One region of the Glutamicibacter sp. BS14 genome, then DNA from elsewhere that is predicted to be linked to it. Evidence: riboswitches for the same ligand, from Rfam matches in the RefSeq annotation. Region 1 holds a riboswitch; each other region holds the start of a gene.
The links. Region 1 has a riboswitch for S-adenosylmethionine ahead of AC1Z36_RS01265 (methionine ABC transporter ATP-binding protein). Riboswitches for the same ligand answer to the same signal wherever they lie in the genome.

Region 1 (4,523 bases):
TTGGTGAAAGCGGGGTCGCCGACGTACTTGCCGCGATCAGCGTAGGCGAGCGCAGTTGCCTCGAAATAATGATGCAAGGCATCGGGTTCTTCCATGGCTGGCAAATCGAACTCGCCCAGAATGTTCAGCGATTCGCCGATGGTCGTTCCGCCACTGGACGAAGGAGCCATGCCGAAGACGTCATAGCCCCGGTAGTCCACCTTAGTTGGTGCCTGCTCCACCACTTCGTAGCCGGCCAGGTCGGCAGTGCCCAGCTGCCCTGCGGGAACCGGGAGGGCGGTGTCTTCGCTCTTTGGCGGAGCCTGCACCGTTAGGGCGATTTCGGCAGCCAATTCGCCCTCATAGAATCCCTGGAGGCCTTGCTTGGCCAGCATCAGGTAGGTGTGTGCGAGATCCGGATTCTTGAAAATGCTCCCGACCTCCGGGGCATCTCCGCCGGGCAAGAACAATTCGCTCGTGGAGGTGAACGCGGCGAATCGTTCCTTGTTATCCAGGGTCTGCTCGCGGAACGTCTCGTCGATGACAAAGCCGCGTGAAGCGATCTGGGTCGCCGGCCGCAGAACCTGTTTCAGGTTCTGCGAACCCCAATTATCCAGTGCGCGCTGCCACGTGGCCAAGGTCCCGGGCACGCCCACGGACACGCCACTGGTGACCAGTTCCGGGGTGAAGTTATACGGCTCGCCGGTTTCAGGATCGATGAATGCATCATGCGCAATGCCTGCCGGTGCGGTTTCGCGGCCGTCGATGGTGCTGACCTTGCCCGACTTCGCATCGTAGTGCATGAAGTATCCGCCGCCGCCAATGCCTGCGCTATAGGGTTCGGTGACGCCCAGTGCCGCCGCGGTTGCCACAGCCGCATCGACGGCGTTGCCTCCCTTGCGCAGGATTTCGATGCCGGCAGCGGTGGCTTCCGGATCGACCGACGAGACTGCGCCTCCAGTGCCGATGGCGGTCGGGTCCTTCTGGGTGTGCCGTGGTTCGGCGCTCGCCGGAAGCGCTGAGAAAGCTCCCAGGCCCAAGGCGATGGCTGCCGCGCAGGCAACTGATCTTAAACGTACTCGTGGCATGCTTTGATCTCCTCTGCAGGTGGGGATGAAGTATGCGCAAATTTACGGGAGCGGGAACTCGCCGCACGGTTGTGACACGCAGCACCATGGGTTTGCGCGGCAATTTCGGCATTGCCGCGCGAATATTCCGGGTTGTGACGCGTTAAAGCGGCGGGCAGGCACCGCGGCCTCGATCGCCGCCAATGCCTGCCCGCTGGAACCCTAGTGCACCTGGGCTACTTGTCCAGGTTGTCCTTGATGACTTTGCCCAAGGAAGCCGGGGCGCGGCCGATCAGCTGAGCCAGCTCCCCGGAGTCCACTTCCAGCGCTCCTTCTCGAATGCGCATGTCGGTATCGACGAGGATGTGCGCGAACGGTCCGGGGACGCCGGCATCAGCGTAGATCTTTTCCAGTTGCCCGGGATCCATTTCCTGGTAGGCGATGTCCTGGCCGGCGGCAGCGCCAACCGCGCCAGCAAGCTGGGCGAGGGTGAATGGCTTGTCGCTGCCCAGCTCGTAGATCCTGCCGTTCTGGTTTTCTTCGGAAAGCAGCACGGCCGCAGCGGCATCCGCGTAGTCTGCACGGGCGGCAGCGCTGATCTTGCCATCGCCGGCGGCACCGAGCACCGTGCCGCTGTTGAGGTAGCCCATCAGCTGGTCGGTGTAGTTCTCGATGTACCATCCATTGCGCAACAGCACGTAGTCGATGCCGGATCCGGCCAGCAGCCGTTCGGTGGCGATGTGCTCCTCGGCGAGCTTCATGCCGCCGGACAGGGCGTTGGCAATTGAGGTGTAGGCGATCAGCGAGACATCCACGTGCTTGGCGGCATTGATGACGTTCTCATGCTGGGCAACGCGCTGGCCCACCTCGCTGGCCGAAATCAGCAGCAGCTTGTCTATGCCTTCGAGTGCGGACACGAGAGTTGGCTGGGCGTTGTAATCGGCAACGCGGGTTTCCAGGCCTTTGCCTGCCAGCGGTTCCAGCTTCTGCTCGGAGCGGCCAATGGCGACCAGATCAGCGGCATTCGCCCCGCGCGCCAGCAGCGCGTCGATGACTAGATTTCCAAGCTGTCCGGTGGCACCGGTAATTGCGATCTTCATGGGGTCCTCTCGTTGGTCTGCATCTGCTACAACCACCGTAGGCATCGCTGAATTCCCCACCCAAGATTGCTGGCACAAGCCAGCGAGAGATGGGCAGAAACTGCAAGGCTTTCGTCACAAAGAGGGGAAGTAGCGAAATGTGTCAGATTGCTACGTGGATTATTGCGTGATTTCAGCGTGGATCCGTCCGGACTATGACTTGATGACGCCGATTGAAGTAACGTTTGCCGGCCTGCGGGCGTGGACTCCAGACTTGAATTGTTCGGCTCGTACAACCGAACGCACACCATCCAGAGCGACTGAGAGATCTGGCTCAACGACGTCGCAGCAACCACCCGAGAGGGAGCGGTGCTACAGCCAGAACCGATGGAGTACTTTCACTTCGCGACGGAAAATCTGTGGAACGCAGATGATTTTCGCGAAGTGCGCTCCGCATAACCAAGCACCAAGGGAGCGATGATGATTCGTCTTGAAAACGTAACGACCGCCTTCGGCAAGGGCCAAGATCAATTCACGGCCGTCAAGGATGTCTCGCTGGAAATCCAGGCCGGAACCATCCATGGAATTATCGGATTTTCCGGTGCGGGAAAGTCAACGCTATTGCGCAATATCAATTTGCTGCAGCGTCCCACGTCGGGCCAGGTCATCGTGGATGGCGTCGAACTGACCGGGCTCAGTGAAGGAGACCTGCGAAAGCAGCGTCATGAGATCGGGATGATCTTCCAGCACTTCAACCTGCTGAACAATCGCACCGCGCAACAGAACGTCGAGCTGAATCTGAAGTTCGCTGGTGTTCCGAAAAAGCAACGCCGTGAACGTGCGCTGGAAGCGCTGTCCATAGTGGACCTCGCTGACAAGGCTGCCGCCTATCCAGGACAGCTTTCGGGCGGCCAGAAACAGCGCATCGCCATTGCCCGCGCGCTGGTCACCGAGCCCAAGGTCCTGCTGTGCGATGAGCCAACCAGTGCCGTGGATCCTAGAACGACAACGTCGGTGCTGCAATACCTCAGTGACATCAACGCCAGCCTTGGCATCACCACAGTCATCGTCACCCACGAGATGAACGTTATTAAGGCCATTGCCGACAAGGTTTCGGTCATGGAAGACGGAGCGGTAGTTGAAGAGTTCGCCCTGAGTTCGTTGCGAGAACCAGGCTTTGAACCAGTGACGCCAATCGGCCGCTACCTGATCAGTGACGAACTCACGCTTAACCGCCAGCCAAAGCAGGACCAAGCCGTCGCTGCCACCGTAGCCCGCGTATAGAGAACCTGGATTACCAATGAATTTCACGTCAGTAGTGCTAGCCACGAGCAACGGCAACGCAGCAGCTTTCAGTTTCGACCGCATCATCGAACTTGCCCCGGAAATCTGGGTCGCCATGGCGCAGACCTTTGCGATGCTGCTGGTTTCCATCCCGATCGCGATTCTCCTGGGAACCCCGCTGGGCATTTGGCTTTACTCGATGTCTCCCAACGGTTTGCGCCCACGTCCGCGACTGCACCGAATCGTTGACGGGCTGGTCAATACAATCCGTTCCTTCCCATTCCTCATCCTGCTGATCGCCATCATCCCGTTCACCCGATTCGTTGTGGGAACTACCATTGGCACCGCGGCGGTTATCGTTCCGCTGACCATCAACGCGATCCCCTATTTCGCCCGGTTCGTGGAGCAGAACATCAGCCAGCTTGGCAATGGCGTTGTCGAAGCAGCGCAGGCCATGGGCGCCACACGGGGACAGATCATCCGTGAAGTGCTGCTGATCGAAGCCAAGCCTGCACTGCTGTCTTCCATCACCATCATGACCGTCAGCTTCATCTCGTATTCGGCCATGGCCGGACTGGTCGGCGGAGGCGGTATCGGCGACTTCGCAATCCGCTACGGCTACTACCGCTATGAAACCGGAGTCATGCTGCTAGCCATCGTGTTGATGATCCTGCTGGTGCATGCAGTTCAGTTCGTCGGAACTCGGCTATCGCGCGCCGCTGACAAGCGCTAAACACAAAACCCGCTCAACTCGCATTTCAGCAAAGGACAACACCATGGCATTCTCTCGCCGCACCTTCTTAACTTTCACCGCCGGCTCCGCCGCACTCCTCGCGCTGGCTTCTTGCGGCCTGGCAGGTGGACAGGCCGCCGGCACCGGTGACAAGACCATCAAGGTTATTGTCACCGAATCGGCCCCATCGCAGGAACCAACCAAAATCGCACAGAAGCTGCTGGCCGAAAAGGGCTGGACTCTGGAGGCTACCTATGTCACCGACATCGTGCAGCCGAACCACGTGGTGTCCAATGGCGAATACGATGCCAACTTCTTCCAGCACGGCGCTTACCTGGAACAGTTCAAGAAGGATCAGAACGTCGACGTGGAGCCGGCCTT
Region 2 (4,523 bases), 490 kb from region 1:
GCTGGAGCACGGAACTTGGCGCTGCATCATTTGGTTCCCGCTGGATCTGGAATGGAAATTTGGCAGCGGGCTTCGAAACAGTTCTCTGGCGGCCTCTTCGTACCCCGCGACTTGGATATCTTCCATATCGCAAGTGGCACGGTTACCCAGGTGCGCTAGGGCCAAGGCCGGCAGCTATCCGTCAGGCGACTGGAACGATGGTCGATCAATTGCCCCGGGCCGACGACCACGAGCCCAGCACCGGCAAAGGATGCTGGGCTCGCAAGACCATGGAATCTACTTTGATGCACCAATCGCCCACACGCGCGGAAGCTCGGTGCCATTGACCGCCAGGTCGCCAATCAACCGCGCCTTGAACACCCAGGGGTTGTGGTTGCCGGCGGTACGGGCATTGCGCCAGTGCCGGTCCAGGTTCTTGGTAACGCTCGTGGCGCTGGCGGCCAGCGCATCAAAAGCGTGGGTGATCGCGTTGAGGACCAATGGCGTGAGCACCACCTGCGCCTGGGCGCTGGCCAACTCTGCCGCATCGTTGGCTGCTTCGTCCTCTTCCCCGGTCACCTCGCCGGTGTGCAGCGCCTGCGCAGTTTCATAGGCTCCCTGCAATGCCGTCGACACTCGTTCCACCGTTGCCGCGGCAGCGAAGGCCGCCGCGGAGACCTCGCCGATCACCTGCAGCAGCTGCGGGTCTTCGGCCGCCAGATTGGCCGCGGCATGGCTGAAGGTCCGCTTGCGCGCCTTCAGCTCGGCGGCGAAGTCGCGCTCGGCTGCTTTGGCGGAGCCGGCCAGAACAGCGAGCAGCACCTGCTGGTAGAAAGCTGTCTGGTACTTGAAACGCGTATCGAAGTCGATGAGGTCTTCTTCGGCGACAATCGCATCGGTGAAGGTGGAGGTGCCGGTACCCGTGGTGCGCTGGCCGAAGCCATCCCAGTCATCGGCCAGCTCGACGCCGGGCTGGTGTCGGTTGACTGCGGCGATCACGCGCTTTCCGGTGTCGGTGCGCTCTGCGTAGGTATCGAGCCAGTCGGCGAAGATCGAGCCGGTGGAGTAGTACTTGGTGCCGTTGATCTTGAATCCGCCCTCGCCGTCCGGGGTGACCTTGGTGATCACGTCCCCGACCTTGACGGTGCCGACCTCGGTCCAGGAGTTGCCCACCAGTTCTCCCGCCACGAAGCGGGCCAGCCACTTGTCGCGCCCCGGGCCGGGGGCCGCAACCAGACGGTCCTCGACGAAGGCGAAGTGCGCGCGCAGCGCTTGGGCAATATTGGAATCCGCGGCCGCGAGATCCACGAAGAGCTCGAAGAGTTCGGGCAGCGTAGCACCGGCACCTCCGTGCGATTCCGGGATCCGAACCGCACCAAAGCCGGCAGCAGCCAGGTCCGCGACCTGCTGGTAGGGCAATTCGCCGGTGCGGTCGCGTTCGGCTGCGCCCTGCGCAATGCGCGAGAAGAGCGGTGCGAAGCGGTTTTTGAGTCCTGCGAGTCGATTGCCAGTTGCAAGTACAGTCATCGTTCAGTCCAATCCGGGAGAAGTTTTCTTAGGTGTACAGCGAGAGCGGCTGGGACTCTCCGCGCAGGAAGTAGGCGCCGACCTCGATCTTCTTGTAGTCCACTGGGTCGTGCAGCGAATGGGTGCGCACATTGCGCCAGTACAGGTCCAGACCCACCGAGTTCGCAGTCGAAGATGAACCGGTCACCTCGAAGATCCGGTTCGCCACATCCACTCCCACCTCAGTGGAGACCACCTTGGCTTCAGCAATTTCCACGGCCAACGCCGCTCGTTCGGGCTGGGTGACTTCCCCGGCCTTCGAGAGCAGGGCATCGAATTTCCGGCCCAGCTTCTCGGTCAGCGCCGCCACTGCTGCAGTGCGGGCTTTGAGCTCTCCGACGGTGCGCTGGAAGATCGCGTCCTGCGAGTAGGTCTCTGCCTGCGAGAACAACCAGGCGTTCTTGCGGCCCAGCAAGATCTGCTTGCCGCGCTCCAGTGCTCCTTGGGCGATGCCCAGGTAGAAGTTGGCGAAGGCCAACTGGATACCGGGGGTAAGCAGGGTGGAGACCGGTTCATCGGTGACGAATCCCAGCAAGTCCCCTGCTTCGAGCCGCACGTTGTGGAACTTCAAGGAATTCGACGCGCTCAGCCGCTGTCCCAGGTAGTCCCAGTCGTCAACGATTTCCAAGCCATCGATATCGCGTGGCAGAACCAACGCGAGAATCTGCCCGTCGTATTCGCCGCCCTGGACCAGCGCGTTGATGACGATGACCTCGCCAACACCGGAACCCGTGGAGAATCGCTTGGCTCCATTCAGTCGGTAGCCGTCCCCTTCGGCGCTCAGCGTCAAATCCGGATCAACTGGATTCACCGAATCGCCCCAGAGCCAGCCACCTTCCACGGTGCGCTGCCACCATGCCCCTTGGGCTTCTGCCGGGGCGTAGAACGCAATGCCGGACTGGTTGATGTAGTGGTAAGCCAGCAACTGCGAGATGGAGCCATCAGCTGCGGCCAGTATGCGGACCGCTTCGAAGGCCGTTTCCCAATGGGCTCCGGCTCCGCCGAATTCTGCAGGCACCAAGAGATTGAGCAACCCGGCTTCGCGCAGCAGCTGCACTTCGGCGAAAGGCTGGGCGTTCTTTCGGTCGCGTTCGAGCGCGTCAGCCGCCAGCTTGTCAGCTACTTGCTGGGCGACGTCGCGCCAATGAGCGAGTTCAGCTTCATCAGCAGTGCCGGTGTAGGGCACGCGCGGCAATTGGGTATCCAGTATAGTCATCTTCGTTCTCCTCTTGGGCTATGGATTCCGAAGGATGCAGAAAATCTGCGGATCCATCGAACCTGGCGTTAGCACTACCTGCGGAGTGCAGGCTTGCTGCGGCGTCTCGGAGCCAGGTCTCTTAGCCGCTCTGGATGGGTTGTTCTCCATCAGTGAAGCACCGACGGCCTCCGCTTGGCAGGGAAGATGTCATAGGACGGAACATCGTCATGAATCGACATTTTCGAGGCCTTCACAGGGGCCTCAGTGGCCGTCATATTTCCTCATGTGTCACCGGGCGCCTAGTACAGCTTCAGGTGTTTGGCTCGCTTCGGATTCCGCTGCCGAGGCCTTTCCCGCATAAGCCCCGCGATAGGCGGCTGCCGGGTGATCGTCAGCCACTCGCGTCGTGCCGGGACCCGCCAGGTATTCGCGCAGGGTGTTGCCTTCGTATCCTGCCCAAGTTCTTCCGCGCTTCCGCAACTCGGGAACCACCAGATCGGTGAACTGCTCGAAGGAACCTGGGGTGATGGCATAGGCCAAGTTGATCCCGTCCAATCCTGATTCATCCACCCAACGCTCGATTTCGTCCGCCACGGTTTCCGGCGAACCGACGAGCACCGGTCCGATGCCGCCAACTCCGAGGTAGTCGGCGATGGCATTCGGGGTCCACTTCTGCTGCGGATTCGCTGTAGTGAAAATCGATACCGCCGATCGCGCCGCGTTGGTTTCCAGATATTGCAGCTCCTCATCCGGCGCGTACTGGCTCAGGTCCAAGCCCGACCACCCGCCATAGAATGCCATGGCACCTTCGCGCGAGGCATAGGACTGGTATTCGCGGTAGAGCTTCTGCGCCTGCGCGTCTGAATCAGCCACCACAGTGGTCATCAGCGCATAGATTTTGGCGGCGTCCCGGGGCCGACCCACCAGTTCGAACTCATCGCGGATCGCATCGGTCTGGCGGCGGGTGACCGCGGTATTGATCGAATTCAGGAAGATGCCCTCGGCATGCTGCGCGCCAAAGCGCCGGCCGCGCGAAGAAGCGCCCGCTTGGAAGATCGCCGGGGTGCGCTGGATGGAAGGCTCGGAAAGATGGATGCCCGGCACGTTGAAGTACTGGCCGTGATGGTTAATCGGATGCACCTTGGAAGGGTCGGTGTAGACGCCACGTTCGCGGTCCTTGAGAACCGCGTCTTCCTCCCATGATCCCTCCCAGAGCTTGTAGACCACGTCCATGAATTCATCGGCAATGTCGTAGCGGGCGTCGTGATCCAGCTGCCTGGCCATGCCCAGATTGCGGGCCGCCGACTCCAAGTAGCTAGTCACCACGTTCCAACCGATGCGCCCGCGGGTGAGGTGGTCCAGCGAGGAGAACTTCCGGGCCAGCGCGTAGGGTTGCTCATAGGTCAGCGCGCTGGTCACCGCGAAACCGAGATTCTTCGTGGCCGCGGCCATGGCGGAAACCTGCATGAAGGGATCGTTCAGTGGCACCTGGTCGGCATCGAGCAAGGCTGGACCGCTGGAATTCTGGTACACGTCATAGATGCCAAGTACATCGGCGAGGAACAGGGCATCAAAGCCACCGCGCTCCAGGGTCTTGGCCAGATCCACCCAGTATTCAAGGGTGTTGTATTCGTCGGCTCGATTCTGCGGGTGCCGCCACAGCCCAGGGCTCTGGTGGCTGACGCAGGTCATGTCAAAGGCGTTAAGGTGGATGCGCTTGCCCATTATTTTCTGTTTCCCTTCGCGGTGTTCGTCAGTGCCTGATGCTTGGTCGTGCGCA
Region 3 (4,523 bases), 490 kb from region 1:
TGGCCGCTGCAATATTTTCGCGCACGGTGTTGCGCAGGAAGATGCCATCTGAATGCCGGTTCGACGGGACGTAGGCGCCTGCCCGGGCGGCAAAGTCCGCCGCAGATGCCACCGGCCGGCCGTGCAGCAGCGCCGAGCCGGTTTGCGCACGATTGCCGGTGGCCGCGTCGGCGAGCACCTCAATCCCCGATCCCACCAATCCGGTGACGGCCACGATTTCTCCGGGCGCCACCGAGATATTGATGCCGCTCAATGTTCCGGCCACCGAGAGGTCCACCAGTTCAAGGGCAGGCTCGCCCTGAACGGCGGGCGGCTCGCGCCTCTGGTGCGAGAACTCGTTAACCTGGTTGCCCAGCATCAAGCCGATGACATCTTCGATACTGTCACCGTCCGCGAAACTGGCGTCACCGGCATTTCTGCCGTTGCGCAGCACCGTAATCCGGTCGGTGATCTGCCGCAGTTCCTGGAGATAATGCGAGATGAAAATGATCCCTACCCCGCGGTCCCGCAGATGCCGGATCGTGCCGAAGAGCTGTTCAACTTCATCATTGGCCAACGGTGCCGTCGGCTCATCGAGAATCAGCACCTTGGGTTCGGCCAGTACGGCACGGGCAATCTGGATCAGCTGCTGCTGGGCAACGCTGAGCTCATCAACGAAGGCACCGGTGTCCAGCTCCTGGCCGGTGGTTCGCAAAATATCCGCCCGGGCTGCTGCCTGCGCGGTGCGCTCGTGGCGCCAGAGCCCACGACTCTTCGCGGTGCCCAGATACAGCTGTTCGGCGACGGTCAAGCGGCCGGCCAGATGGCGGTCCTGGTGAATCACTTCAATGCCTAGCGCTTCGGCATCGGCAGGCCGGCGAATTTGCACCGGCTGGCCGGCAAGTTCGATCTGCCCCGAGTCCAGGGTGTACAGCCCGGTGAGTATCTTGATCAGGGTGGATTTTCCAGCTCCGTTTTCGCCCACTAGGCCCAGAACCTCTCCGGCCCGAAGCTGCAGGTGCACATGGTCGAGCACGGCGACCGTGCCAAAGGACTTGTTGATGGCGGCCATGCTCAGCAGTTCCTTAGATTCCGTTGTCATGGCGCACCTGATTCACGTTGTCCTTGTCGACAAAAATCGGCTCGGCATAGCTGGTGCTCGGAACCAGATCGGTTTGCCCATCGAGGAACAGGGCGATATTAGTGGCCGAGGCAGCGGCAATCTGCTTGGTGGGCTGAGCGACGGTGAACTGGTATGAACTGTCCGGGTTCGCTATCAAATCCAGGGCCCCGGGCTCTGCGTCCACTCCATACAGCTTGATGTCGCCACCAGTGGGATCGATGGCCTGCGCGGCACCGATCAGCGGCATGTCCCAGCAGGACCAAATCGCGTCAACTTCGCCCTCGGGCAGCCTGCGCAGTTGGTCCTGGATCTGGTTTTTGGCATCCTCGATGGTGCCTTCGTATTTGTCCTGGAGTTCCGGGGTGATCTTCTCGATATTTGGGTAGTCTTCCAGCACCAGGTTCAGGCTGTTGTAGCGGATCCGGCAGGGAGTCACACCGGGGAAGCCGTTGAAGACCAGAATCTTCCCCTTGCCGTGGAGGTCTTCAGCCATGGTGCGAGCCAGCGTGGTGCCGACGTTCCAGTTGTCGCTGGTGACGTTGTTCTTCGAGTATTCGCTTTGGAAATCGATGGTGAACAGCGGGATCCCGGCGGCGTCCACCTTGGCCAAGGCAGGAGTGAGCGTTTGGGCATCGCCCAGGATCACCACGATGGCATCGGGCGACTGGGTGATCAGGTTTTCTACGTCAGAGACGTGCTTCTCGTCTTTGGCTTCGGCTTGGGTAGCGATGACCTCGCCGCCGAGCTCTTTGATGCGCTCTTGGATCTGCTGGTAGACCACGCGCGAGTAGTCGTGCAGGATATCCTTGGCCGCGATGCCGACCTTTTTGCCTTTGAGTGATGGAACGTTGTCGAGCTTATGCTCGGCTTGCGGATTACTGCTTTGCGCCACAACCGGCGCTATTTCCGGCCGTGGTTCTTTCAGCGAGCAGCCAGTCAGCAGTGTTGCTGCCGCCATCGCTGAAGCCAGAACTTTCAAGGCGTTCGGACGAGTACGAGTCATGTCGTCCCTCTCTTAGACAAATTGAACGAGGGATCCCGAACAGAAGTTCATGCTTCTAGACCCGGGAGTTCCATCGAACCTGGCGTTAGCACTACCTGCTGGTGCAGGCTTGCTGCGGCGTCTCGGAGCCAGGTCTCTCAGCCGCTCTGGATGGGTTGTGCTCCGAGTCAAGCATTACTGGCAGGCCCTCGGGAAGGGCGCTGTCATGCGGAGGAACAGCAGGACAAAATACGTCATCTTCGCGCCTTCGCCCTGCCGGAAAACGGGCAGATAAGACGTCATATGACCTTCGCATGACGCAATTGGCATGCCGGAACTGGATCTCAAGAACGTTCCCGCAGGCATCGATTGGGAACACAGCGTGGATCAGGGCACTTCCATGCGACCGCATAGAATGGCCATTCAAGATCAATCGGCAGAAGAGGCGGCAAGTGGATCCAGCAGGCGTGATTGCCTTCATGTTCGGGTTGCTGAGCATAACGCTGGTCGCAGCGTTCCTCGCCCCGATGGCACGGAACCGGAAGCTCGCTCGCAATGCGGCGATCGGCATCAAGACGCGCCACACCTTGGCCAGCGATGACGCCTGGTTCGCCGGGCATCAGCAGGCTGCGCCCCTGCTTGCCGCGGCTTCCTGGGCCGGTTGGGCGGCATTGGCCAGCGCAGCAGTTCTCTGCCTGCTGGGCCAATTCGGTTTCGCCTTCGCCGCGACCGGAACCGGCTACCTGGCCGCCATCGCGTTGCTGGTGATCTCGACTGCCACAGCGAATAAGGCCGCGCGGAGCTTCCCGGCGGCAGGCCTGGGCTAATCCAGCACTGCTTAAAGCAACGGATCGCGCCATCTGCCGATGGCGCGATCCGTTGCTTTCTTGGAAGGCGTGCTGCTAAAGCAGTACGGCTCCCAGGACCAGTACAGTCAGGAACCCCGCGGTGCCCTGGATGGCGGTAGCCACGCTCAGGGTCTTGTAGGCGGTGATCACCGGAATGCGGCTGAGCTGCGAGACGACCCAGAAGTAGGAGTCGTTGGCGTGCGAGACAACCATCGCACCGGCGCCTACTGCCAATACGGATAGCACCATGCCCAGCTCCGAACCCAAGCCCAGGGAGCCGAGCATCGGAGCGACCAGCGCGGAAGTGGTCACCATTGAGACGGTGGACGAGCCCTGTGCGGACTTCAGTGCAGCGGCGATCAGGAATGGCACAGCCAGGCCCAAGCCCAGTCCGCTGAGTGAATCCGAAAGAATCGTGGTCAGATCCGACGCGGCCAGGACCGCCCCGAAGCCGGCGCCGGCACCGGTGATCAGCAAGATCGGAGCAGCGGTGCGTACAGCTTCGTTCATCTGCTCATTGAAGACCGCCAGCTTGCTGCCACCGCTCAAAAGAAAAGTCGATGAGATCAAGCCGAAGATCAGCGCAATAACTGGCGTCCCCAGGAAGGAAAGGATTTCCAGGGCAGCGCCTTCGCCCATCGGGTGCGAGGGCAGCTTCGCAATGGATGCGGCACAGATCAGCACCAGCGGAACCAGGATCGGCATGAAGGCCAGCGCCGGGCTGGGCAATTTTCCGAAGCTTGCACGCAGCTGCTCATAGTCGAGTTCGGAGATGTCATTGTGGTCGTCGCTTGGCAACGGGGTCCATTTGGACTTGTTGAAGCGGCTGGCGTAGGCCAAGCCGGCAAGGGCCGAGATGGCCGCAACGGGCAATCCGACAGCGATGATCAAGCCCAAGTTATCGGCAATGCCGATGCTTTCGGCTGCGGCCAGCGGGCCCGGAGTTGGAGGCACCATGGTGTGGGTCGCGTACAGGCCGGTCATCAGGGCGATGGAAGTTGCCAGCCCAGAGATCCCGGTACGCAGGGTGATCGCTTTGCGCAGCGAGTTGAGCACCACGTATCCCGAGTCGCAGAAGACCGGAATGGAAACGATGTAGCCGATAATCGATAGCGTCAGGTTGGGGAACCGGGTACCCAGGACCTTGATCAGCGCATCTGCCATGGAGATCGCGGCGCCGGATTTCTCCAGGATGACACCGATCATTGTTCCGAACAGGATCACCAGTCCGATATTTCCCATGGTGCTGCCGAAAGCCGTGGTGACCGTCGAAGCCACGTCGGCCAGCGGAATCCGGTAGGCGAAGGCCGCCAGGATAGCGGCGCCAACGAGGGCGAGAAATGGGCTGATCTTCAAGCGTGCTGTGACCATCACGATGGCCACAACAAGGATCAGCAGAACTAGCAGTTCGTACACGGCGGGTTGGCTCCTTTGCCAATATCGGTAGTTCAATGCGCCCAGCCCGCAATGGCTCAACGGGTGGACCAGCCCTATCGGCAAAGCCGCTCAAGGCTTTGCCCGTTGGGCTAGATGCCACCGTGCCACCCCGGGTTTCGGGCGCAAAGATCGATCATCCTGCCAATACTAGGAA

Region 2: it holds a riboswitch for S-adenosylmethionine, as region 1 does, so the genes downstream of both, AC1Z36_RS03605 (acyl-CoA dehydrogenase family protein) here and AC1Z36_RS01265 (methionine ABC transporter ATP-binding protein) in region 1, are expected to answer to the same signal.
Region 3: it holds a riboswitch for S-adenosylmethionine, as region 1 does, so the genes downstream of both, AC1Z36_RS03580 (substrate-binding domain-containing protein) here and AC1Z36_RS01265 (methionine ABC transporter ATP-binding protein) in region 1, are expected to answer to the same signal.

What each region holds. Positions count from the first base shown of each region.
Region 1 covers NZ_CM167801.1:265,267-269,789, reverse strand. The annotation lists gene ggt (gamma-glutamyltransferase) at 1-1,067, opposite strand, end outside; gene AC1Z36_RS01270 (NAD(P)H-binding protein) at 1,283-2,146, opposite strand; SAM riboswitch class I at 2,430-2,519, shown strand; gene AC1Z36_RS01265 (methionine ABC transporter ATP-binding protein) at 2,603-3,409, shown strand; gene AC1Z36_RS01260 (methionine ABC transporter permease) at 3,426-4,142, shown strand; gene AC1Z36_RS01255 (MetQ/NlpA family ABC transporter substrate-binding protein) at 4,186-4,523, shown strand, end outside.
Region 2 covers NZ_CM167801.1:759,097-763,619, reverse strand. The annotation lists gene AC1Z36_RS03615 (MBL fold metallo-hydrolase) at 1-159, shown strand, start outside; gene AC1Z36_RS03610 (acyl-CoA dehydrogenase family protein) at 277-1,506, opposite strand; gene AC1Z36_RS03605 (acyl-CoA dehydrogenase family protein) at 1,535-2,761, opposite strand; SAM riboswitch class I at 2,812-2,902, opposite strand; gene AC1Z36_RS03600 (LLM class flavin-dependent oxidoreductase) at 3,032-4,468, opposite strand; gene AC1Z36_RS03595 (ABC transporter permease) at 4,468-4,523, opposite strand, start outside.
Region 3 covers NZ_CM167801.1:752,074-756,596, reverse strand. The annotation lists gene AC1Z36_RS03585 (sugar ABC transporter ATP-binding protein) at 1-1,081, opposite strand, end outside; gene AC1Z36_RS03580 (substrate-binding domain-containing protein) at 1,065-2,105, opposite strand; SAM riboswitch class I at 2,173-2,262, opposite strand; gene AC1Z36_RS03575 (SdpI family protein) at 2,537-2,911, shown strand; gene AC1Z36_RS03570 (GntP family permease) at 2,987-4,348, opposite strand.